Regions from separate parts of the Ensifer sp. 38_S197 genome, predicted to be linked through region 1. Evidence: riboswitches for the same ligand, from Rfam matches in the RefSeq annotation. Region 1 holds a riboswitch; each other region holds the start of a gene.
The links. A riboswitch is a leader RNA that binds a small molecule or an ion and turns the genes downstream of it on or off. The one in region 1 is predicted to bind cobalamin.

Region 2: linked by a shared signal. The riboswitch ahead of nrdH (glutaredoxin-like protein NrdH) and the one ahead of AC1Z3V_RS30690 (CbtB domain-containing protein) in region 1 are both predicted to bind cobalamin.
Region 3: linked by a shared signal. The riboswitch ahead of cobU (bifunctional adenosylcobinamide kinase/adenosylcobinamide-phosphate guanylyltransferase) and the one ahead of AC1Z3V_RS30690 (CbtB domain-containing protein) in region 1 are both predicted to bind cobalamin.

The regions. Positions count from the first base shown of each region.
Region 1 covers NZ_JBXOVZ010000002.1:3,640,708-3,647,927, forward strand. Annotated here, with positions in the region: gene AC1Z3V_RS30680 (NAD(P)H-binding protein) at 1-803, opposite strand, end outside; gene AC1Z3V_RS30685 (TetR/AcrR family transcriptional regulator) at 902-1,594, shown strand; cobalamin riboswitch at 1,593-1,856, shown strand; gene AC1Z3V_RS30690 (CbtB domain-containing protein) at 1,899-2,075, shown strand; gene AC1Z3V_RS30695 (CbtA family protein) at 2,273-3,070, shown strand; gene AC1Z3V_RS30700 (ferric iron reductase) at 3,121-3,966, opposite strand; gene AC1Z3V_RS30705 (glucoamylase family protein) at 3,967-5,274, opposite strand; gene AC1Z3V_RS30710 (DUF1194 domain-containing protein) at 5,432-6,226, shown strand; gene AC1Z3V_RS30715 (GntR family transcriptional regulator) at 6,317-7,027, shown strand; gene AC1Z3V_RS30720 (DUF982 domain-containing protein) at 7,156-7,220, shown strand, end outside.
Region 2 covers NZ_JBXOVZ010000001.1:981,144-988,363, reverse strand. Annotated here, with positions in the region: gene nrdE (class 1b ribonucleoside-diphosphate reductase subunit alpha) at 1-1,290, opposite strand, end outside; gene nrdI (class Ib ribonucleoside-diphosphate reductase assembly flavoprotein NrdI) at 1,260-1,676, opposite strand; gene nrdH (glutaredoxin-like protein NrdH) at 1,689-1,910, opposite strand; cobalamin riboswitch at 2,202-2,426, opposite strand; gene AC1Z3V_RS04430 (hypothetical protein) at 2,705-3,016, opposite strand; gene AC1Z3V_RS04425 (LysR substrate-binding domain-containing protein) at 3,146-4,090, shown strand; gene AC1Z3V_RS04420 (aspartate/glutamate racemase family protein) at 4,048-4,785, opposite strand; gene AC1Z3V_RS04415 (ABC transporter permease) at 4,791-5,612, opposite strand; gene AC1Z3V_RS04410 (ABC transporter permease) at 5,614-6,528, opposite strand; gene AC1Z3V_RS04405 (ABC transporter substrate-binding protein) at 6,741-7,220, opposite strand, start outside.
Region 3 covers NZ_JBXOVZ010000002.1:3,094,293-3,101,512, forward strand. Annotated here, with positions in the region: gene cobN (cobaltochelatase subunit CobN) at 1-668, opposite strand, end outside; partial or broken gene AC1Z3V_RS27995 (cobaltochelatase subunit CobN) at 753-1,426, opposite strand; gene cobW (cobalamin biosynthesis protein CobW) at 1,529-2,593, opposite strand; gene cobU (bifunctional adenosylcobinamide kinase/adenosylcobinamide-phosphate guanylyltransferase) at 2,597-3,121, opposite strand; cobalamin riboswitch at 3,567-3,715, opposite strand; gene AC1Z3V_RS28010 (helix-turn-helix transcriptional regulator) at 3,961-4,980, shown strand; gene AC1Z3V_RS28015 (oxidoreductase) at 5,167-5,994, shown strand; gene AC1Z3V_RS28020 (class I SAM-dependent methyltransferase) at 6,127-6,750, opposite strand; gene AC1Z3V_RS28025 (cobyric acid synthase) at 6,937-7,220, opposite strand, start outside.

The DNA.
Region 1 (7,220 bases):
GCTGCGGTTTCCCGGGCATAGACGGCGAAGTCGCGCGGCCGGCGCAGAAGCACGCGCTCGATATCGGACGTCAGGCTGGAATTGCGCCCGTCGAGCACGGACGAGAAGAGATAGCGGATGAGTTCGACATAGTCATCCGGCAGCCCCTCGGCTCGCATCTGCGCCACGAAATCCGCAAGCGGCACGGACCGGTAGCCGATGGGCCGCCCCGATGCCGCGGCGATCTCCGCGACGGCCTCGGCGAAGGTCAGCAGCCGCGGCCCTGTCAGTTCGTAGATCTTGCCGACATGCGCGTCGTCGAGGAGCGCAAGCACGGCGACATCGGCGATGTCATCGGCGCTGACAAACGGTTCGGTGACCGCGTCCGGCGGCAGGTAGATCATGCCGCCGCGAACCGCATCCATCAGGAAGGCTTCGCTGAAATTCTCGAAGAACCAGCTCCCCCGAATGATCGTCCAGTCGGCGCCCGATGCCTGCAATTCGCGTTCGGTCGCCTGCGCCGCGTCCTCGCCGCGCCCCGAAAGCAGCACGAGGCGCTTGATACCGGAACGGACCGCAAGCGCGGAAAAGCGGCGGATCGCCTCGACCGCGCCGGGCACGGCGAGATCCGGCTGATAGCTGACATAGATGCGCTCGACATTCTCGAGCACCGGCGCCCAGGTCGTCTCGTCGTTCCAGTCGAAGGGCGGCTTGGCCGAGCGCGCGCCGATGCGCACCGTGACACCCTTGGCGCGCAGCCGCTCCGCAACGCGGCGCCCCGTCTTGCCCGTACCACCCAGCACCAGTGTAACCTTGCCAGACATGATCTTTCCTCCTGGTTTTAAATATGAGTAATCCTCACATTTGCAAATGTGATAAATCCTCGTATTTTGGGAGTCAAGACAAAATGTGAGGATTACTCATGATTGAGCCGACAGGCACCCTGCCGATTGCAGGCGACGACGACACTGCGCTGCGCCGCACGCCCAGCCAGAAGCGCAGCCGGGAGCGCGTCGAGCACATCCTCACCTGCGCCTCCGTGCTCATCGCCGAGAAGGGCAGCGATGCCATGCGCATGAGCGAAGTGGCGGAAAAGGCAGGAATTTCGATCGGATCGCTGTATCAGTATTTCCCGGACAAGGCGGCGATCGTGCGCACGCTCGCCGAGCGCTACAACGCCTATTCCCGCGAGTGCATCGAGGGCGAATTCGCCAAGGTGACGTCGATGGCAGAACTGCGCGACGCCTTCGGCGCGCTCTTCGATACCTATTACGACATGTTCCTCGCCGAACCGGTGATGCGCGACATCTGGTCGGCGATGCAGGCCGACAAGACGCTGAGACAGATCGAACTGGAAGAAAGCCGCATGACCGGCCGTCTGCTCGCCGATGTCCTCGCCCGGCTCCAGCCGCAACGCCCACGCGCTGCGATCGACGAGGCCGCGTTCCTGATCATGTATCTCGGCGAATGCACGATGCGGCTCGCAATCTCGGTCGACCGCGCCGAGGGCAACCGCATCGTCGAGGCCTACAAGCAGATGATCCTTCGCGATTTTGTCGCTGATGAAGCGGCCGGCGGCGCAGGCTCAATTGACAACGCCATGACACGCTCATAATCATCAGGGATCGATTGGTTCCCGAGACGCGAACGTGTGTCGGGAGTAAACGGGAACGTGACGGATGGACCCAAGCTGGGCATTCAAATCACGGCCGACCCCGCGACTGTAGAGCGACGTCGATCTTGCCGTTCCGGAGCGATCCGGGAGAAGCCACTGGAAGAGACCCCGAGAGGGTGGTCGGACTGGGAAGGCGAGGCAGATCCCGGGCATTCCGCCCAGCGCCGTGAGCCAGGAAACCTGCCACTCGATACGGGCATAGGGCCCACACCGGGAATTTCCCGATGCCATCACGGAGGTTGTCATGGCTACGTCTACTATTTCGAGCACCCCGCTCTCCCTCAGCGATCGTCTGACCGCTGGCGTCATCGCGCTTCTCATCGGCGCATTCCTCGTCTTCGGCGCCGGCCTTGCCAATTCGGCCGTGCTGCACGACACCGCGCACGACACCCGCCATTCCTACGGCTTCCCCTGCCACTAAACGATGTCTCGGAACGTAGCTCACGTTCCGCATCCACGTGTCTGCGGACCTGAACGCATCCGGCCTGTGCCGGATGTCGGTGTTTGTGCATGCCGGTTCGTCCGGCACACCAGGTTCATCCGCACGGCAGAAAGAACGAAAAGGCTTGCAAACCACGCCAGAGTGCGTGGCTTTTGTCGTTATCGAGGGAATTCGACATGATTGTCAGAACGCTTCTGGCCGCGATCGTGGCTGGACTGATTGCCGGCGTCTTCATGACCGGCGCCCAGGAACTCCGGGTTACGCCGCTGATCCTGCATGCGGAACAATTCGAAGGCGAGGCTCCGGCGACCACCGAGCAGCCCGCCGGCCAGCCGGGGGCGGCGCAGCCGGCCGCAGAAGGGCACGATCAGCATTCGTCGCTGAAGGCGGTCTCGCCGCTCGGCGCAGTGCTCGATGCGCTGTCGCCGATCACGCCGGCCTATGCCCATGAGGGCGAACACGAGGAAGGCGGCATCATGTTCGGCCTCAGCCGCTTCTCGGGCACGCTGATGGCGAACCTCGTCACCGGCTCCGGCTTCGGCCTGCTGCTGGCCGGCGTCAGCCTGGTGATCGGCTATCCGATCACGCTGAGGAACGGTGCGCTCTGGGGCGCCTGCGGCTGGCTCGCGGTGCACATGTTGCCGGCGATCGGCCTGCCGCCGGAATTGCCGGGCTTCCCGGCCGCCGAGCTCGGCGATCGCCAGACGTGGTGGCTGGCAACCGTCGCCCTCTCAGCCATCGGCCTCTATCTCGTCGTCCTGCGCGAGGAGATCGTCGCAAAGGTCGTCGGCCTCGCGCTGATCGCCGCGCCGCATGTCTACGGCGCACCGCAACCGCTCGATATTTCCAGCAACGTCCCGGCCGTGCTCGGCGCCGAATTTGCCGTCGCCGCCCTCGCCACCACGCTTGCCTTCTGGATCGTGCTCGGCGTCGTTTCCGGCTTCATCAACGAGCGTTTCGCCAGGGCGAACTGATCCGGCCGATCCCATGCTCCATGGGAACCTGAACAAGCAGGCGGCGGGGTTCAGCCCCCGCCGTTTTGCATGAGATGGGCTGCCAGCCTTTCGCGACGATCGTCCGGCTCGAGCAGCACGCAGGTGTCGCAGAAGCTGCCACCTTCCGCTCGGAAATAGAGGCAGCAACCGCAGCGTATCCTGTACTGGCGCGACAGCCGCTCGCTGCTTGCCGGATCGATTGCCGAGATCTCCTCGTAGCAGAGTTCTTCCGAGAACAGCCGCGACCCGGGCCTTTTGACGATGGCCAGCGCCTCGGCCATGCAGCGCGCCTCGTCGCCGATCGCGCGCCCGATCTCCAGAAAGGCACCGGCAAGCGAATCTGCCGCCAGCCGCCACTGCGCTCCGGAGGAAAGCCCCGTCCGCCGTTTCAAGACTGCGACGACCGGCGCCAGATGGGCGGTGAAGCCGCGCTCGAAAGTGCTGCCGCCTTCGCTCGCCTGCGGCACCGCGGTCAGCCGACCAAGATGGAAATGATAGCGCTTGCCGGCAATCTCCCGCCCCTCGTGCAGCCGAGCCCAGTCCTCGAAGCGAATGCCGGCGATTTCTGCGTGAAGCCCCGCCCCGAGATAGAATGCGCCGAGAACCACACTCAGTTGCCGACTATAAAAGGCGATCAGATGCGCCGCGCGGATCCGGTCCGTCATGCCGATGGCGAAAACGTCCTGATAGGCAAGGCTCTGCTCCACCCCTGCCCCGCCCATGGCCCAGAAGGCGCCCGGCGTGCCGAAGGCGCTTTCGCCCACTTCGAGCGAAACCCCGGCGTCAGGAAACTGCGTGCGCAACCGCTCGACCGCCGCCAGCAGCTGCGGCGGATATTTCCCTGCAGTTTCTGCTGTCTGCCGGCGCTCGCCCATTCATGCCGTCTCCGTCGCCAGCCAACCGCCCTCAAATCCCGCGCGTTCGAGACCGCGCCGGATCGCCGGCAGGCTGCGTGTCAGCTTCCAGACAAAGCCGCTCCGCCAATTCTCGATCATCATCACGACGAGCCCCTGGTCAAGGCCGACGACGCGCTCGTCGATCCAGCCTTCCGGTCCATCGCCGGGAAGGCTCGGATTGAAGCCGCCCGGCAGGCGCCCCTCTTTCAGAAGTCCGGGATAGCTGGCTGCGATATGGCTGAGTGCCGCGCGTGACGCGTCCGGATCGAACGGCAGGCAGGCGGGCGCTGCCCAGGGCACGAGCGTGCCGTCATCCAGTCCGAACGGCGCGCCCCGGTTGGCGTAGCCGAAAAGCCGCTGCCAGCGTCCGTCCGCAAGGCGCAGCCGGCCGCGCGGCGCGTGACAGGCACTGAGCCCCCAGAGCTGTTCGCCATAGCCGGCGAAGCGGCCCGAATTCCGGCGCGCATGGTCGCGCTGCAACGCAATGGCGCGCCGGGCGTTCGCGAAATAGTCCGTCCTCCTCTCCCGCATCGGCCGATCGCCGACTGCGCGAAGATCGAGCCAGGCCTGCGGGAACAGGTGGATGAACAGTGGCGCCGCATGAAGATGCGGCTCCCCATCAACCGGGATCCAGTCATAGCCCTCGGTGAAGGCGTCGTAGTGCTCGGGTCCGATGGCATGATCCGTCGCCCCAAGCGCCAACACATAGAGGAGCAGCGCTTCGCTATACCCCCGCCAGCGATGTTTCAGGAACCGGCCGGGCGGGCGCCAGCCCATCGTCAGCGTGTCACTCCGGTTCAGCGCCCAGTGCCAGTCGACGCGCGCATAGAGCCTTTCGGCAAGCCTGCGGATCTCGCCTTCAACCGCGTCCTCGCCGGAGAAATAGGCGCAAGCCGTCAGGCATCCGGCGATCAGCAGCGCCGTGTCGACGGTTGAGAGCTCGCTGCGCCAGGTGCGCTCGCCGGTCCGCATATCGAGGAAATGATAGTAGAAGCCGCGATGGCCGCTCGCCCGCTGGTCGCGGGACTGCGCGCTCTCGCTCAGGAAGCGCAGCGCGGTCAAGACCCGCCGGCTTGCCTCGCGGCGCGAGATCCAGCCGCGCTCGACGCCGATAGGATAGCAGGAAAGGCCAAAACCCGTCGCCGCGATGCTCGAGGGCGCGCCGGGAAGCGACGTGTCCGCGATCAGCCCGGTGGCCGGATCGGCATGGTCGAGAAAATACCCGAACGCCGCCCGCTGCAGGCTATCGATCTGAAATAGCTCGGCATTTTCCGTCGGCGTCAGCATTCCGCCTTTCCAGCCCCGTCCCCGGCGCGCAGGCATTTCGGGGCGAACCCCGGCAAATCACTCTTTGTTGAAGGCCAACTACACCCAAATGGTCGCCGAAAGCCAATCCTGTGTTACATTCTTCTCATCTGACCGCGCGCAATGACTGGTTGAAGCGATGTTGAGCGTGTTGGCGTTGATCCTCTCATTGAGCGGCGGCCCGAGCCCATCGACCGCCGCGCCGACGGATGTCGATGTCGAATTGATCCTGGCCGTCGACATGTCCGGCTCGATGGATCTGGATGAGGCGCGCATCCAGCGCGCCGGTTACGTCGAGGCGCTCCGGCACCGCGACTTCCTCGATGCCGTCGCAAGCGGGCAGCTGGGCAAGATCGCCATCGGCTATTTCGAATGGGCCGGGACGGTTAACGAATCCTCCGTCGTCGCCTGGCAAGTGATCTCCACCGCCGCCGATGCCGATGCCTTTGCCAAGCGGATCGAGGCGCGTCCGGTGGGCACCCGGCGCGGCACGTCGATCTCGAACGCAATCATCTACGGTACGGCGCTGATCGATTCGAACGCCTTCAACGGCATACGCCGGGTAATCGACATCTCCGGCGATGGCCCGAACAATATCGGCCCGCCGGTCATTCCCGCCCGCGAGACGGCGGTCGCCCGCGGCATCACCATCAACGGGCTTGCGATCCTCATCCGCCCCTCGGTCTCGACCGGCCCACTCGACCAGTATTATGCCGAATGCGTCATCGGTGGCCCCGGGTCTTTCGTGCTGCCGGTACACGAGCCGGAAGATTTTTCCATCGCCATCCGCCAGAAGCTCGTGCTCGAAGTGAGCGGCCTGCCGCCACCGCCAACCGTGCGGTATGTCGATGCCCTCCCGACGCCCGATTGCCTGATCGGCGAGAAACTCCGGCCCGGCTTCCTCGACCGCGTCTATCCCGAGCTCGACAAGTAACCCCTCGGCGCGCAACCCATGCGCGACAGATTGTCGTTTCCCTTCGCCCCGCCCGACGATAAGATGAACCATTGCTTCGCGGATCGATTCATGTCCTTGACCACTACGCCCCCACCGGCCGAGATGGCCACAGACACCGGCAGCCAGCATATCCGCGATACGTTGCGCGACGCGATCGTCGAACGGCGGCTTGCGCCTGGCACCAAGCTTTCGGAAAGCGATGTCGGCGAACTCTTCAATGTCAGCCGCACATTGGTGCGCGCAGCCCTTCAAGCGCTTTCCTATGAAGGCCTCGTCAATGTCGAGAAGAACCGTGGCGCCTTCGTCGCCCATCCCTCGATTGAAGAGGCACGCCAGATCTTCGCTACCCGCCGGCTGATCGAGCCCGGGATCGTGCGCGCCGCAGCGGCGAATATCGGCAAGACCGAGCTCGCCGAGCTCCGGCGCATGCTTGCTGCCGAACGGCAGCTAACCGAACAGCGCGGCCATTCGGCCAGGCGCGCCGAGATCAAGGCGTCGGGCGACTTTCACCTGGCGCTCGCCGACCTCAGCGGCAACGCCATTCTCCGCCGCTTCATGGACGAGCTCGTCGCCCGCTCGTCACTCGTCATCGCGCTCTACGGCCAGTCGACCGTTTCGAGCTGCGGCCATAGCGAGCACGACGAGATCGTCAACGCGCTGGAACGCGGCGACATCGACGCCGCCGCCAGACTGATGATCCATCATATCGACCACATCGAAGCCGACCTCGACCTTCGCACCCACAAATCGACCGACCTCAAGGCTGCACTCGAGCTTTAGAATCCGCTCCAGCGCTCCGGGAATCACAAAAGGGTTATGTGCCGAAAAAAGTCGGTGATCCCGCGGAACCATTCCCGCACGACAGCGTTGGCCTCGCGCTCGAAAAAGACTGAGAACGAGGAAAGCAAATGAGCGAGAAATTCTTCGCCACTCCCATCCCCCTCCGGTTATCCGCAAAACGGCAGACCGTCGT
Region 2 (7,220 bases), on a different contig from region 1:
GTCCATCGCCGCGGCAATGTTCAGTGAGCCGAGGTTGCAGGAAATGTCCTTGCCCATGCGGGCGTAGGAGAGGTCCTCGTTGAATTCGCTGGCCTCGCTCACCTGCAGGATTTCCGAGCAGAGATTACTCATGGTGATGCGGCCGGCGATCGGGTTTGCCCGGTTCACCGTGTCCTCGAACATGATGTAGGGATAACCACTTTCGAACTGGATCTCGGCGATGACCTGGAAGAACTCGCGCGCCTTGACCTTCTTCTTGCGGATGCGCGCATCCTCGACCATCTCGCGATACTTCTCCGTTACCGAAATCTCGGTCAGCGGCATGCCGTAGACGCGCTCAACATCATAGGGCGAGAACAGATACATGTCCTCGTTGTTGCGGGCGAGCTCAAAGGTGATGTCCGGGATCACGACGCCGAGGGACAGCGTCTTGATGCGGATCTTCTCGTCGGCATTCTCGCGTTTGGTATCGAGGAAACGCATGATGTCGGGGTGGTGGGCATGCAGATAGACGGCGCCTGCGCCTTGGCGGGCGCCAAGCTGGTTGGCGTAGGAGAAGGAGTCTTCGAGCAGCTTCATGATCGGGATGATGCCGGACGACTGGTTCTCGATCTGCTTGATCGGTGCGCCCATCTCTCTGATATTGGTGAGCGACAGCGCCACGCCGCCGCCGCGCTTGGAAAGCTGCAGCGCCGAATTGATCGCGCGCCCGATACTCTCCATGTTGTCCTCGATCCGCAGCAGGAAGCAGGAGACGAGCTCGCCGCGGCTCTTCTTGCCGGCATTGAGGAAAGTCGGTGTCGCTGGCTGGAAACGGCCGGAAATGATCTCGTCGACGAGATCGCGGGCAAGCTGCTCGTTGCCGCGCGCCAGCGTCATCGCCACCATGCAGACGCGATCCTCGTAGCGCTCCAGGTAGCGCTTTCCGTCGAAAGTTTTCAGCGTATAGGAGGTGTAATATTTGAACGCGCCGAGGAAGGTCGGAAAACGGAACTTCTTGGCATAGGCGTGGTCATAGAGGTCGCGCACGAAGTTGAAGGAGTACTGGTCCAGCACCTCCTGTTCGTAATAGCCCTCGGTCACCAGATAATCGAGCTTTTCCCTAAGGTTATGGAAGAAGACCGTGTTCTGGTTGACGTGCTGGAGGAAGTACTGTTTCGCCGCCAGCCGGTCCTTGTCGAGCTGGATCCGGCCCTCTTCGTCATAGAGGTTGAGCATCGCGTTCAGTGCGTGATAGTCCAGCGCCGCTTCCGTCGCCTTCAGGGGGTGTTCGCGTGTTGTGACGTCCAAAATCGTTCCATCCCGTTTTTGACATTAGCGACGTCTTCGTCCGTTCCGATTAGCTCGAAACGATAAAGATAAGGCACGCAGCACTTGGCCGAGATGACGTCGCCGGCGACCCCGTAGGTCGCGCCGAAATTGCTGTTGCCCGCGGCAATTACGCCGCGGATGTGAGAGCGGTTGCCCGCGTCGTTCAAGAAGCGGATTACCTGTTTCGGCACGGCACCCCGGCCGTCGTCGCCGCAATAGGTGGGCACGACCAGCACATAGGGTTCGGTGACGGTAAGCGTATCCTTACCTTCCGCGAGTGGTATGCGCTTCGCGCGAAGGCCGAGTTTTTCGACGAAGCGATGGGTGTTTTCCGAGCGGCTGGAAAAATAGACGATAAGCCCCACCGCCTGTCTCCTCTAAGAAAGCGTGCTGATCTTGTCGGGGCGGAAACCCGCCCAGTGTTCGGGGCCGGCGACGACGACGGGGAGCTGCATGTAGCCGAGGCCCTTGACCGTCTCGAGTGCGTCCTGGTCGACGGAGATATCAATGACCTCGTAGCTGACGCCCTGGCGATCGAGGGCCCGATAGGTCGCGGTGCATTGGACACAGGCGGGCTTGCTGTAGACGGTGATGTTCATTTCTTCCTCGTTTGGTCGGCTGGATAGGGGCAAGAGAAGGCACGTGGACACGCGACCGCGATCCGGCGAAATGCGGGGGCTGTCATGGCTGTGGCTTGCTCGGATATGGAGCCCGGGCACGCCTCTTCTTCAGCTGCGCGGGAAACCGCGCCTCTTGATTGGCGAGTGATAGGATTTCGATGACGCAGACATGACTTCACCCCGAAGCTTTCGACAGGCTGCCGGGGAGACGTCGAGACGATCAGGCAGGCTCATCCTGCCGTACTCAACCCCTCCGGACACCCCGCCCGTGGACGTTTGTTGCTCGAGGCAGGTCTCCTGGCTCACGGGTCGACGCTTCCATCCCGACCTTCCCGAGGCCTCATGCCTCAGTGGTCCAATTCCGGACAGTTGCTCGCCGTCTACAGTTGCGGGGGCAGCTACGGGATAGCCGGGCGGAAAGCCGCCGGCGCACCGTATTCCCGTCTTAGCTCCCAATCCTTGCGAATCGGAAGAACCTCGAACACTAGATATAGTATCTGATCGCAAATTTGCGTCAATAGGTGCGCGATGTCAAAGACCCGGTGCGGAGGGTCGTTTCTTTCTCGGTATGGATAACGGGAAGTAAACGGCAGACTGCAGCGGAACCTACTGGGGGAGGCTTGTTGGCTTCAATCTGGCGCGCTCCGCCAATGTGCGTCGTGGCGCCGCCGCGGCGATTGCGAGGATTCTGGCCGAAGGTCTCTGCGGTGTGGTCCGCTCGATCGCGGGATGCTGCACCAGAAGATCCGGACAGGTTCTGTCTCGGCAATCCATCAGTCGCAAAGCGAGATGCTGACGTCCCTGTTTTCGCCGGGCTGCGCGCGCGGCGAGATCGTCACGGCTGGCAGCGTGTTGGTGCGGTCCCTCTTTGGTGAGGGTTTCGGCCCGGATGACGTGTCTTCCTTCGACCAGTGCCATGGATCGGCAACGTCGCCGACGCGCGCGCGGATGGTCTCGTGATCCCGCGTCAGGCCGATATCCCGGAGCTGGAATTCGCTGAACGTATCGATGGCGATGGTCGAGTTGAGGGCGCTCCCGGCCTGCTTCAGGACATGAAGGATCGTTGATCGCACTGCGTTAAGCATTGCTATCCTCTTTGTTTTCGCTGTTGTGTTCGCCAAAAAAGTGAGGAATTTTGCTGCTTCGCGCAAAGCGATTTCTCGCATGCTGGCATAAAGAATGCTTATCTCAGCGCCATGAGCAAGATACCTCCCATGAGTGCGGTGCGCGCCTTCGAAGCCGCCGCCAGGCACCTGAGTTTCACCCGCGCGGCCAAGGAACTCGGGATGACTCAGGCTGCCGTCAGCTACCAGATCCGGCTGCTGGAGGAGCGCATCGGCACGCCGCTCTTCGTGCGGCTTGCGCGCGAGGTGCGGTTGACGGCCGCCGGGCGGCAGTTGGCGCCGAAGGTGACGGAGGCGATCGATCTGCTGGGCGCGGCCTTCTCCGAGATTGCCGACAAGACCGAACATCACCTGCACATTTCCGTGCTTCCGACCGTCGTTTCGAGCTGGCTCGGCCCCAGGCTCGCCTCGTTCCAGACCGCCCAGCCGAACATCAGCATAAGGGTGCACATGTCGACCGATCTGGTCGACTTCAAGCGCGACGCCATCGATCTTTCAGTGCGCAGTGGCAGCGGCGACTGGCCGGGCAACGACGTGTTCCCGCTGTTCCCGATCGATTACATGCCGGTCTGCACCCCGTCATTCCTGGAAAAGCACCAGCTGAAGCATCCGTCGGATGTTCTGCGGGTGCGCCGATTCGGCAACGCCAGCTGGTGGCGGCGGTGGATGATCGAGACCGGCGTAGAGCCGCCGGAAAGCAACGGCACGGAGCTGATCTTCGACGTCCAGGCGATGGATGTCGCGACCACCCTGGCGGAACATGGCATCGCCATTGCCGTATCAACCTTCCTGATGGAGGAACTGAAGAGCGGCAGGCTCATTCGGCCGTTCGAACATGTGGTCAGGGACGGTCGCGCCTATTGGCTGGTCTATCCGCAAAGCAGCCGGCGGCAGAAGAAGATCCAGGCCTTTCGCGACTGGATCATTGCCGAGGCGGACGCGTCGAACGCGCTGCTCGCGATCGCGATGGATGATGCGAGGTCGGTATCCCCTCAGGCCGTGGTCGGCGCAAGTGCGCTCATGAAGCCTGAATAGGTCTTGCTGAGCGGTGATGCATACGAACCGCGCTTGCTGGTCATAAGTCCTTGCGACACCAACGCCTCCGCCTGCTTGACGGCGGCGGAGACGCCATCGATTACCGGAACGCCGTAATCGGCTTGCAGGTCCCGGGCAAGGTCTGCCATGCCGGCGCAGCCGAGCACGATCGCCTCGGCGCCGTCCTGAGTAAGTGCCAGTTCGATCTCGCGTCGCAGTTTGGCAAGGGCGTTCGAGGCCTTGTCTTCCAGTTCGAGCACCGGAATATCGGCGGCGCGCACCTTGGCCCTGCTGTCCATGCCGTAGTGCCGGACGAGATTCTCGATCAGGACGCGGGAACGTTCGAGCGTCGTGACCACAGTGAAGCGTTGCGCCAACATGGCAGCGGTCGCGACGGCGGACTCGCAGAGCCCGACCACTGGAATGCGGGCAAGCGCGCGGGCGGCTTCAAGGCCCGTGTCGTCGAAGCAGGCAATGACCGCAGCATCGGCGCCGGCCCTTTCCCCGTCGCGAATTTCTGTAAGCAGGCCCGGAAGTGCGACCGCGCCGTCATAATGCCCCTCGATCGAGGCCGGTCCGGACTTCGATGTGCGGGCGAGAATTTCCGTGGTGGGGCCGGCGACGGCCCGCGCCGCCGCGGCGGCCTTGGCCGTCATCGACGAGGTGGTATTGGGATTGACGATCAGGATGCGCATCTGGCCTAGCTCAGCTCTGCCTGGCGGCGCCGCAAGACCACAATGACCGCAAGCGCAACGAGGATGACGGTGAAGGAGAAAAGCGTGGTGACCGTGCCGAGTGCATAGAGCACCGGCGTCGTCACATTTGTGGTCATGCCATAGATCTCGAGCGGCAGGGTGTTGTAGCTGCCGGAGGTCATCAGCGTGCGAGCGAACTCGTCATAGGAAAGTGTAAAGCCGAAGAGACCGACACCGATGAGGCTCGGGGCGATCATCGGCAGGAGCACGTGGCGAAAGGTCTGCCATGAGGTCGCTCCAAGATCGCGCGCCGCCTCCTCATAGGACGGTGAGAACCGGTTGAAGACGGCAAACATGATGAGCACGCCGAAAGGCAGGGTCCAGGTGAGGTGGGCGCCGAAGCCGGAGGAATACCAGGCGGGCTTCAGGCCGAACTGCTGGAAGACGACACCGATACCGAGCGAGATGATGATCGACGGCACGACGAGGCTTGCGACGGTCAGATAGAAGAGCACGCTGGCGCCGCGGAAGCGCCGGCGGAAGGCAAGGCCGGCGAGCAGCGCGACCACGACGTTGACCGCCATCACCATCAGGCCGAGCGTGAAGGAACGGCGGAACGAGGCGCCGAAATCGCCGACCGCCTGTTTTTCGAGGAGATTGTAGAACCAGTGCAATGAAACGCCGTTCAATGGAAAGGTCAGACCGCCGTCCGGTCCCTGGAATGACAGGATCAGCACTGCCGAAAGCGGTCCGTAGAGGAACAGCACGAACAGGGTAAAGAAGATTGCGAGCAGGTAGAATTCCTTGCCGCGTCTTTCGTTGCTCATGTCAGAGCTCCTTACGAATGTCGACGACGCGCAGGATCGCGGCGACCATCGATAGCACCACGATCAACAGCACCACCGCATTGGCGGCGGCTGCCGGATATTGCAGCAGCGACATCTGGTTCTTCATCATCAGCGCCACGGACGCGCTCTGGCCGCCGGACATGACCTGCACGGTCGAGAAATCCGCCATGACGAGCGTGACGACGAAGATCGAGCCGATCGCCATGCCCGGCTTGGCGAGCGGCAGGATGACGTTCCAGAGGATCTGTCCGCCGGTAGCGCCGCAATCGCGTGCCGCCTCGATCAGCGAGCGGTCGATGCGCACCAGCGTGTTGAAGATCGGCGTCACCATGAACAGCGTGTTGAGATGAACCATGGCCAGGACGACAGCGAAATCGGAATAAAGCAGCCATTCGATCGGCTGCGGGATCAGCCCGAGTTCGATCAGCGTGGAATTGACGAGGCCATTGCGGCCGAGCACCGGGATCCAGGAGATCATGCGGATGATGTTGGAGGTCAGGAACGGTACGGTGCAGACGAGGAACAGCACCATTTGCATGGTGGTGGTGCGGACATGGAAGGCGAGGAAATAGGCCACCCAGAAGCCGATTGAGAGTGTCAGCGCCCAGACGAGGACGGTGAACTTCAGGGTGTTGAGATAGGTCTTCCAGGTGACCCAGGAGCCGAGCGTATCGGCGTAGTTCATCGTCAGGAAATCCGGATAAAGCCCTGCGAAGTCGTAATCCCAGAAGCTGACGACGACGATGGTGAGAATCGGCAGCACGAAGAAGAAGCCGAGGATCAAGAGGAGGGGCGTGGCCTGAAGGTGGGAGGCCAGCGCACGTGGAACGACCCAGCGGCGGATTGGCTTGTCCGCACTGATTTCCCCTGACTGCGAAGTCGCAAGTGTCGCCATCTTCGTTCCCCTCTGGATTTCCTCGGATGGGGGCTGTCCCTCATCCGCTTGCCGCCACATTCTCCCCGCGCGCGGGGAGAATGGACAGCACCGTTTTGCGCCTCTAGCCTTACCCATGTGGCATGTCCCCTCTCCCCGCATGTGGGGAGAGGGCTAGGGTGAGGGGCAAAGCCTTAGCCAGAACGGTCGTTCCAGCCCCGACGGAAGCCCCATTATGCAGCGATGAACTCGTTCCAGCGCTTGATCATGTAGCGATCCTCGTCCATAACCGAGTTCCAGCAGGCAACCTTGCCCATGCGTTCCTCGAACGAGCCGCCATCGCGCACGGCACCGGCCTTCTCCATCACCTTGCCTTCCGGCGACAGGATATCGCCCTTGGCGGGCTTGCCTTCCACCCAGAAGCCCCACTCGTCCTCGGACATGAAGCCTTTGGCGGTTTCCATGGCGGCGGAATAGTAGCCCTGGCGGTTGAGATAGGCGCCAACCCAGCCGGACAGGTACCAGTTGATGTATTCATAGGCCGCGTCGAGCTGGGCGCCCTGAAGATGGGCGGCAAGGCCGAGGCCGCCGCCCCAGGCGCGGTAGCCTTCCTTCAGTGGCTGGTACTTGCAGGCGATACCCTTGGAACGGACGGCGGCGACCGCCGGCGACCACATGGACTGGATGACGACTTCGCCCGAAGCCATCAGGTT
Region 3 (7,220 bases), 550 kb from region 1:
TCGACGGTACCGGCTGGGGTGTCGAGCCCGACGCCATTGCCGAGGCGGCCGTCACGGTTCGGATAGTTGGCCATGACGATGGCGATGCGGCGCTCGGCAGGCCTGGCGCGGCGAAGTTTCGCCCAGTTGACGGCGAGGCTTGCGGCAAAGCGCACACGATCTTCAAGTGGCTCATGACCGACGATATTGGCCTCGACCTTGGCGTCATAGATCGACGCCGCCTTGAAGGAGACGGCCCGCGCAAGAATGCGGCCGTCGACCTCCGGCAGCGCCACGTTCATCGCGAGATCGCGCGCCATCAGCCCCTGCGGCGACGTCTCCCATTGCGCCCGCGACGAGCCGGAGAAGATCACCTGCAGCACCGGCGCGCCGGTCGATTCCAGCACGGTCGGCTGCCGGTCGGCACCCGGCGAGGAAACGGCGAAACCGGTGGCGTTCATCACCACGTCGGGCGCCGCCTCGGCAAAGATCGCCTGCAGCGTGCCGACAGAGACGGCATCCTTGAGGCTCGACACGAAGATCGGCAGTGCGCGGACACCTTCCTGCGCCAACGCATCGATCAGTGCCTCCACCGGCCGCGTCTCGCCGCTCTGGACAAGGGCGCGGTAAAAGCAGATGGCGACCGTCGCGTTTGTGGAGGCGTTACCCTCCTCCGCCCTGCCGGGCATCTCCCCCACGGGGGGGAGATTGGCTTGGGGCGAGCGCTCGATCCAGAATTCAGATTGACTGTAGATGCAAACGCGGCAGTTACGTCGCTCGACTTGCTGCGAATGGGCAGATCGGCTTGCCCGGAACGCGCCTCACGCTCTCCGCCCGCAGCGGAACGAGCGTCCGCATCCCCACCAACTACCCGCAACCACTCCGAAACCCCGATCACGCCCCTGCCCGGCCACCAGATGCCGGCCTTGAGCAAGGGCTTCGCCGGCTGCGGCTTCTCCGCACCTGTCACCAGCGCCTCGGCATAATCGAGGAACAGGCCGGCATTGTCGGCGCCGCCCTCGGTGAAATAGGCCCAGAGTCGCTGGCGATCGTCCGCTGCAACCGTCGAGAACGGCTCAAGCCCCGGATCCGGCTTGTCGTCGCCGGGCAGCACCGCGATCTGGAAGCGGTGGGTGACGGCGGCCGCATACAAGGCTTCCAGCAGATAGCGGAAGTAACTGGCACCACCGAGCGGCCTAACGACGATAAGCTTCGCGTGACGCGCCGTGCGCTCGACATAGGTGTCGACCGACATCGGGTGCATCAGGCTCATGAGGCTGGCGATGCGCAGGCTGAGACCGCCGTCGCGGCGGCCGTGGGCGGCAGCGATCGAGGAAAGCTCGGTGTCGGCGGCCGAGAAAAACAGGATGTCGGCCGGCGTTTGCCCTAGGTCGATAGCCTCGTTGCCGTCGGCGATCGTTCCTTTCTGGGCGAGAAGCAGATGCATTCGTTTTGTCCGTTCGGGCAATCCCGAACGAAACGCCGAAAGCGACTTCCGTCCGGAATTGCATCATTTCAATACGTTAGATCATTTCACTCAAGGAATGATCTAGACGAGCCCGGTGATCGCAGCGCGCACCGCCGCTTCATCCATGTCGTGCAGGCCGATGACGACGAGGCGCGTGCCGCGCTTTTCGCCGGCCGCCCAGACGCGGTCGTAATACTGATCGATGCGTGCGCCGACCGCCTGGATCAGCAGGCGCATCGGCTTGCCGGGCACGTCGGCAAAGCCCTTGAGGCGCAGAACGTCGTGTTCGGCGATCACGCCTTTCAGGCGGTCGATGAAGGCAGCCGGATCAGCGACCGAACCAAGCTCGACGACGAAGCTGTCGAACTCGTCATGGTCGTGCTCCTCGCCCGCCTCGTGCTCCATTTCGTGGTGCGACTTGCGGTTGGCGATCTCGCCTTCCGTGCCGACACCGAGGCCGAGCAGGATGGCGGCGGCGACTTCGCCGTTCTTCGCCTCAATCATCGTCGGCTTGCGGCTGATGCGGGAGGCCACTTCCTCGCGCACCGACCTGATGCCGGAGGCGTCGATCAGGTCGGTCTTGTTGAGGACGATGAGGTCGGCGGCGGTCAACTGGTCCTCGAAGAGCTCCTCGATCGGGCTTTCGTGATCGAGATTGTCGTCCTCGACGCGCAGCGCATCCACCTTGTCGTGATCGTCGGCAAAGCGGCCGGCGGCAACGGCGGCGCTATCGACCACCGTGACGACGCCATCGACGGTCACTTCGCTGCGGATATCCGGCCAGTTGAAGGCGGCGACCAGCGGCTGCGGCAAGGCGAGACCCGAGGTTTCGATGATGATATGGTCCGGGCGCCTCTCGCGCTCGAGCAGCTTGGTCATGGTCGGAATGAAATCGTCGGCGACGGTGCAGCAGATGCAGCCATTGGTAAGCTCGATGATATCGTCCTCGGTGCAGGCCTCCGCACCGCAGCCCTTCAAGACGTCGCCGTCGACGCCGAGATCGCCGAACTCGTTGATGATCAGCGCGATGCGCTTGCCATCGGCGTTCTGCAATAGGTTGCGGATCATCGTCGTCTTGCCGGCGCCGAGGAAGCCGGTGATGACGGTCGCCGGGATCTTGCCGTGGCTGGCCTTCGCAGTGGTCATTTATCAACCCTTCATTTTCAGCGGCAAACCGGCCGCGACAAAGTAAACTTCAGCGGATTTCTCCGCAACGATCTGGTGAAGACGGCCGGCATGGTCGCGAAAATCGCGGGCCATGCGGTTCTCGGGCACGATGCCGAGGCCGACCTCGTTGGAAACGAAGACGAGACGCGCTTGCGCCTCTGGCAGGTAGGCGGCAAGGGCGGCGAACTCCGCTGCCATGTCGCGCTCTTCGAGCATGAGGTTGGTGACCCAGAGCGTCAGGCAATCGATCAGCACGACATGATTGCGATCATCGATGCGGTTGAGGATGCCGACGAGGTCGAGCGGCTCCTCATGCGTCGTCCAGCCATCGCCGCGGCGGGCCTTGTGGTGGTCGATCCGCTCGCGCATTTCGTCGTCCCAGGCGCGGCCGGTCGCGACATAATGTTTTGTGAGCCCGGACGCTTCGACGAGCTTCTCGGAAAAGCTGGATTTTCCGGAACGGGCGCCACCGAGGACCAGAACGGGTCCGGCGCTGGAGATGCTCATCGCCGCCGCCTCAACACGCCGCGGTCAGCGGCAGCTGGCAACAATCGTTCGGCGCGCCGGCGGCGCGGTCGGGAAAATATCTGTGAGCCAAAACAACCTCCGTGATGGCGTTGGAGACCGCGGGTCTCCTCGGGCGGAATGCCCATGCCGGATGGCAGGTCTCCTGGCTCACGGCGTCACGGCTTCCCGCATCGCCTCGCCCGTAAGGGCGAGGTTCCGATGTCAGGACCCGAGCGGCCCGCCTCACCTTCCCGGCGCTTTCCGGTGCCACAGCGAACCTTTGCACGTCGTCTCCGACGCGAGGGCGCTGTGGGCGGTCTCGTGAAAGGCGGACGATTCGTAGAAGAAGAGGCGTCCAACCCGGCTGATCACGATGCCACGCCAGTGGCTTTTCCGGCTCGTTTCCGAATTGCCGCGATTGCCCCATGCAATCGCACGGCAAGCCTAAGCTCCGAGCCCGATGGCGAACCCTGACCGTTCTACAGTCGCGGGGTCGGCTGCGATAAGGATGCCCGATTTGGGTCCATCCGTCACATTCCCAATTATTCCCCCGCATCGCCACGACGAGGGGGAACCATCCAACACCTGATGATTAGGAAGCGGCCGGGGCAAAGTCAATCGACGCTTGCGACACCTCCCCGGCCTCGTTGCGCCGCGCGACGATTTGTCGGCACGGAATGGGCGGGCCGGAGTACGCCCTAAAGGATAGCGCATCCGCCTGAGCTTTCACCCGGTACGTCTTTTCGCTCTCATCTTGCGCCAAAGCACTATCAGAATGTGCCAATATGCCATCAAGCTCTGGCGCGTCCGTATTCCCATGTGCAGAAAAGAGGGGAATAATGAACTCAAAATTGCAGGCGACCATGTCAAACCGCCTTTATCCCGTGGCCAGATCCATCACCCAGGTGGCCAAGCTGCTGAAAATCTCCGCCGAACAGGCGTTGCGCCGGGCCGGGCTGCCGCGTGATATTCTTCGCAACGAGGGCAAGGGCCTGACGCCCGCCCAGGTGTTCGCCCTGTGGCGCGCCATCGAAGCCGAGGCTGACCGGCCCGATCTGCCGCTCTATCTGAGCAAGCTCTTTGCCCACGCACCGTTCACACCGGCAATGTTCTCTTTCTCGTGTTCGCCGGACGTGCGCATCGGGTTCCAGCGCCTGTCGGTGTTCAAACCGCTGATGGGGCCGATGAAGCTGGAGGTCTCCGAGGATGACAGCGGCCTGCATATCGAGATCGGTTCGGTGGACCCGGCTGTTCCGGCCCCGCCGCAACTGGTCTGGTTCGAGGCCCTCTACCTCCTGGAATCCGCCCGCTGTTACACCGCGGAATTTATCCAGCCATCGCACGTCCAACTGCCCGAGTTGACCAATCTGGGCGAGGACGTGTTGGAATTCCTGGGCTGTGAACCGGACCTTGGCGGCGGAGCGCGCCTCTCCTTGCGCAAGGAAGATGCCGATCTGCCGCTGATCACCGAAAACGAGGAATCCTGGCCCGAGTTCGAGAAAAAGTTGCGCCGCGAGATGGAGGCACATGAAACCGACACTCCCATCGTGCTGCGCGCAAAGCGGGTTCTGCATGACATGCTGCCGTCGGGCGAGGCCAATATCGAGGCGATGTGCAGGCGGCTGGCCATGTCGAAACGCACCCTGCAACGGCAATTGAAGGAGGAAGGTGAAACCTTCCAGACGGTGCTGGCATCGACCCGCGCGGAACTGGCGATGCACTATCTCGGCGAAGACGGGCTGAACGTCGAGGAAATCTCCTATCTCCTGGCCTACCGCGAGCCGAACTCTTTCTATCGCGCCTTCCAGGGCTGGACCGGCATGACGCCGGCCGAAGCGCGGGGAATGGTGGCGCACTGAGAAGTCCGATCAGGATCAGGGAAACGGGTGCGATCCGGCTTCCGTTTTGCATATGCGCCAGGAGATAGGGATTTGGCGCGTTCCGATAGTTGATTGGCACAAAGCGATTTTGAAGAAATTCGTGCGGCAGGCCAGATTGATCTCCAACGAACAACGGGCACGACGCCCGCAAGGTTGGAGAAGATCATGGCAAACGTACAGAAAACCGCTCTCGTCACCGGCGCATCCTCGGGCATGGGCAAGGTCATCGCAAAGCAGCTGATCAAGGATGGTCTGACCGTCGTCGTCGCCGCCCGCCGGGTGGAGCAGATGGACGATCTGAAGGCGCTCGGTGCATATCCCGTCGCGCTGGATGTCGCTGACGAGGCCAGCCGGAAATCCGCGGTGACCGAGATCACTGAGACGTTCGGCGGCGTCGACGTGCTGGTCAACAATGCAGGATTCGGGCTTTATGGGTCGGTCGAAGACGTGCCTCTCGACGAGGCCCGCTATCAGTTCGACGTAAACCTGTTTGGGGCCGCCGCGCTGATCCAGGATCTGGTGCCCTACATGCGCGAGAAGCGCGCTGGCAAGATCATCAACATCACCTCGATGGGCGGCAAAATCTACACCCCGCTGGGTGCGTGGTATCACGCTTCGAAACATGCGCTGGAAGGCCTGTCGGACTGCCTTCGCCTAGAACTGCAACAGTTCGGCATCGACGTCGTGGTCGTTGAGCCCGGCATCATCCAGACCGCATTCGCCAACGTGATGGAGGGCCCGATGATGAGGTTCTCGGGCAATACCCCTTACGGCGCAATGGCGAAGAAGGTCTCCAAGGCCACCGCCGACAGCTACAAGGACGGCGGCGGCTCGTCGCCGCAGGTCATCGCGGACGTGGTTTCCAAGGCCGTGAAGGCCCGCAAACCCAAGACCCGCTATGCCGCCGGCAAATTCGCCAATATGATGATCAATACCCGCAAATGGTTTGGCGATCGTGCGTTCGACCGCATGGTCCTGTGGACCGTCCGCTGATCGGCACCAAGCGATAGAGCCCTTGGCGCGATGCGAGATTATCGCGGCTCACGCCAAGGACGACCTCTCAGCGCCCGTCACCGCCCCGAACATTGCTTTCGCAAGTCGCCAGCGCCTTTGCGCCGCCCCCAACTACCCGGCCCGCTCCAGCACGCTGAACTGGAAGGCCTGGCTCGAGTTCCACGGGGTCCTGTGCTGGTGCTCGATATGCTCGACCAGCCGGAACGACGGCCCGATCACCGCGGCGAGTGTCGCCGGGTCGTAGCGCACCACCGGCAGGCCGCTGCAGCGCTCCGGGCCGTCGGGGGCGAAGGTGGCGATGATCGCGTGCCCGCCGGGCGCCACGGCCGCCGTCAGCCGCTCGATATAGGCGGCCCTGTCCTCCGCTTCGTTCAGGAAGTGAAAGGCGGCGCGATCGTGCCAGATGTCGTAGCTTTGATCCGGTTCCCACCCGGTCACATCGGCGGCAACCCATCGCACCTCATCGGCCCGCAACCCAAGCCTTGCCTTGGCCGTCTCAAGGGCCGCCGGTGACAGGTCGAGCACGGTGATCGCCTTCATGCCCTCGTCAAGCAATGCGTCCACCAGCCGCGAGGCGCCACCACCGATATCGATCAGCGACGACGAAGCGATTGCCGTATGCCTGCGGATGAGATCGAGGGAAATCGCCGGCGTATCCTCGAACCAGCTAACCCCGGCCTCGCCTTTTGTCTGATAGGCATGATCCCAGTGCGCCCGCGTGTTTTCGTCCTGCATTGAAACACCTGCCTCTCTGCACGGCGGCTGCCGAACTCTCTTTCCTTGTCGACGACTTCAAGCCGAAGTCGATTTCAGGAGACATGCAGTAGAGCGGAAAAGCGAAAGCTGTGTGGCTTTCCGCCGCTGTGCCGCCCACCCCGGCGCTTCACTGCTCGCTCGGCACGACCGCGACAAGGCGTCCGGTTAGCGTCCAAGCAACTCGTCCAGCCAGTGCCGATCGAGCACCGCCTCCAGCTCGACCGCCACATCATCCAGCGCCGCATCGACCGATTGGCGATAGTTGCTTGTGCCGCCTTCGATGCCGAAGCTCTTCAGGAGGGCTGCGCGATAGGCGTCGCTCGAAAACAGCCCATGCAGATAGGTGCCCATCACCCGACCATCGGCCGAAAGCGCGCCGTCAGCTCGGTCGTCGAGGCGCACGGAGGGCCGGTCGCAATCCGCGCCTTGCGTCTTGCCCAGGTGGATCT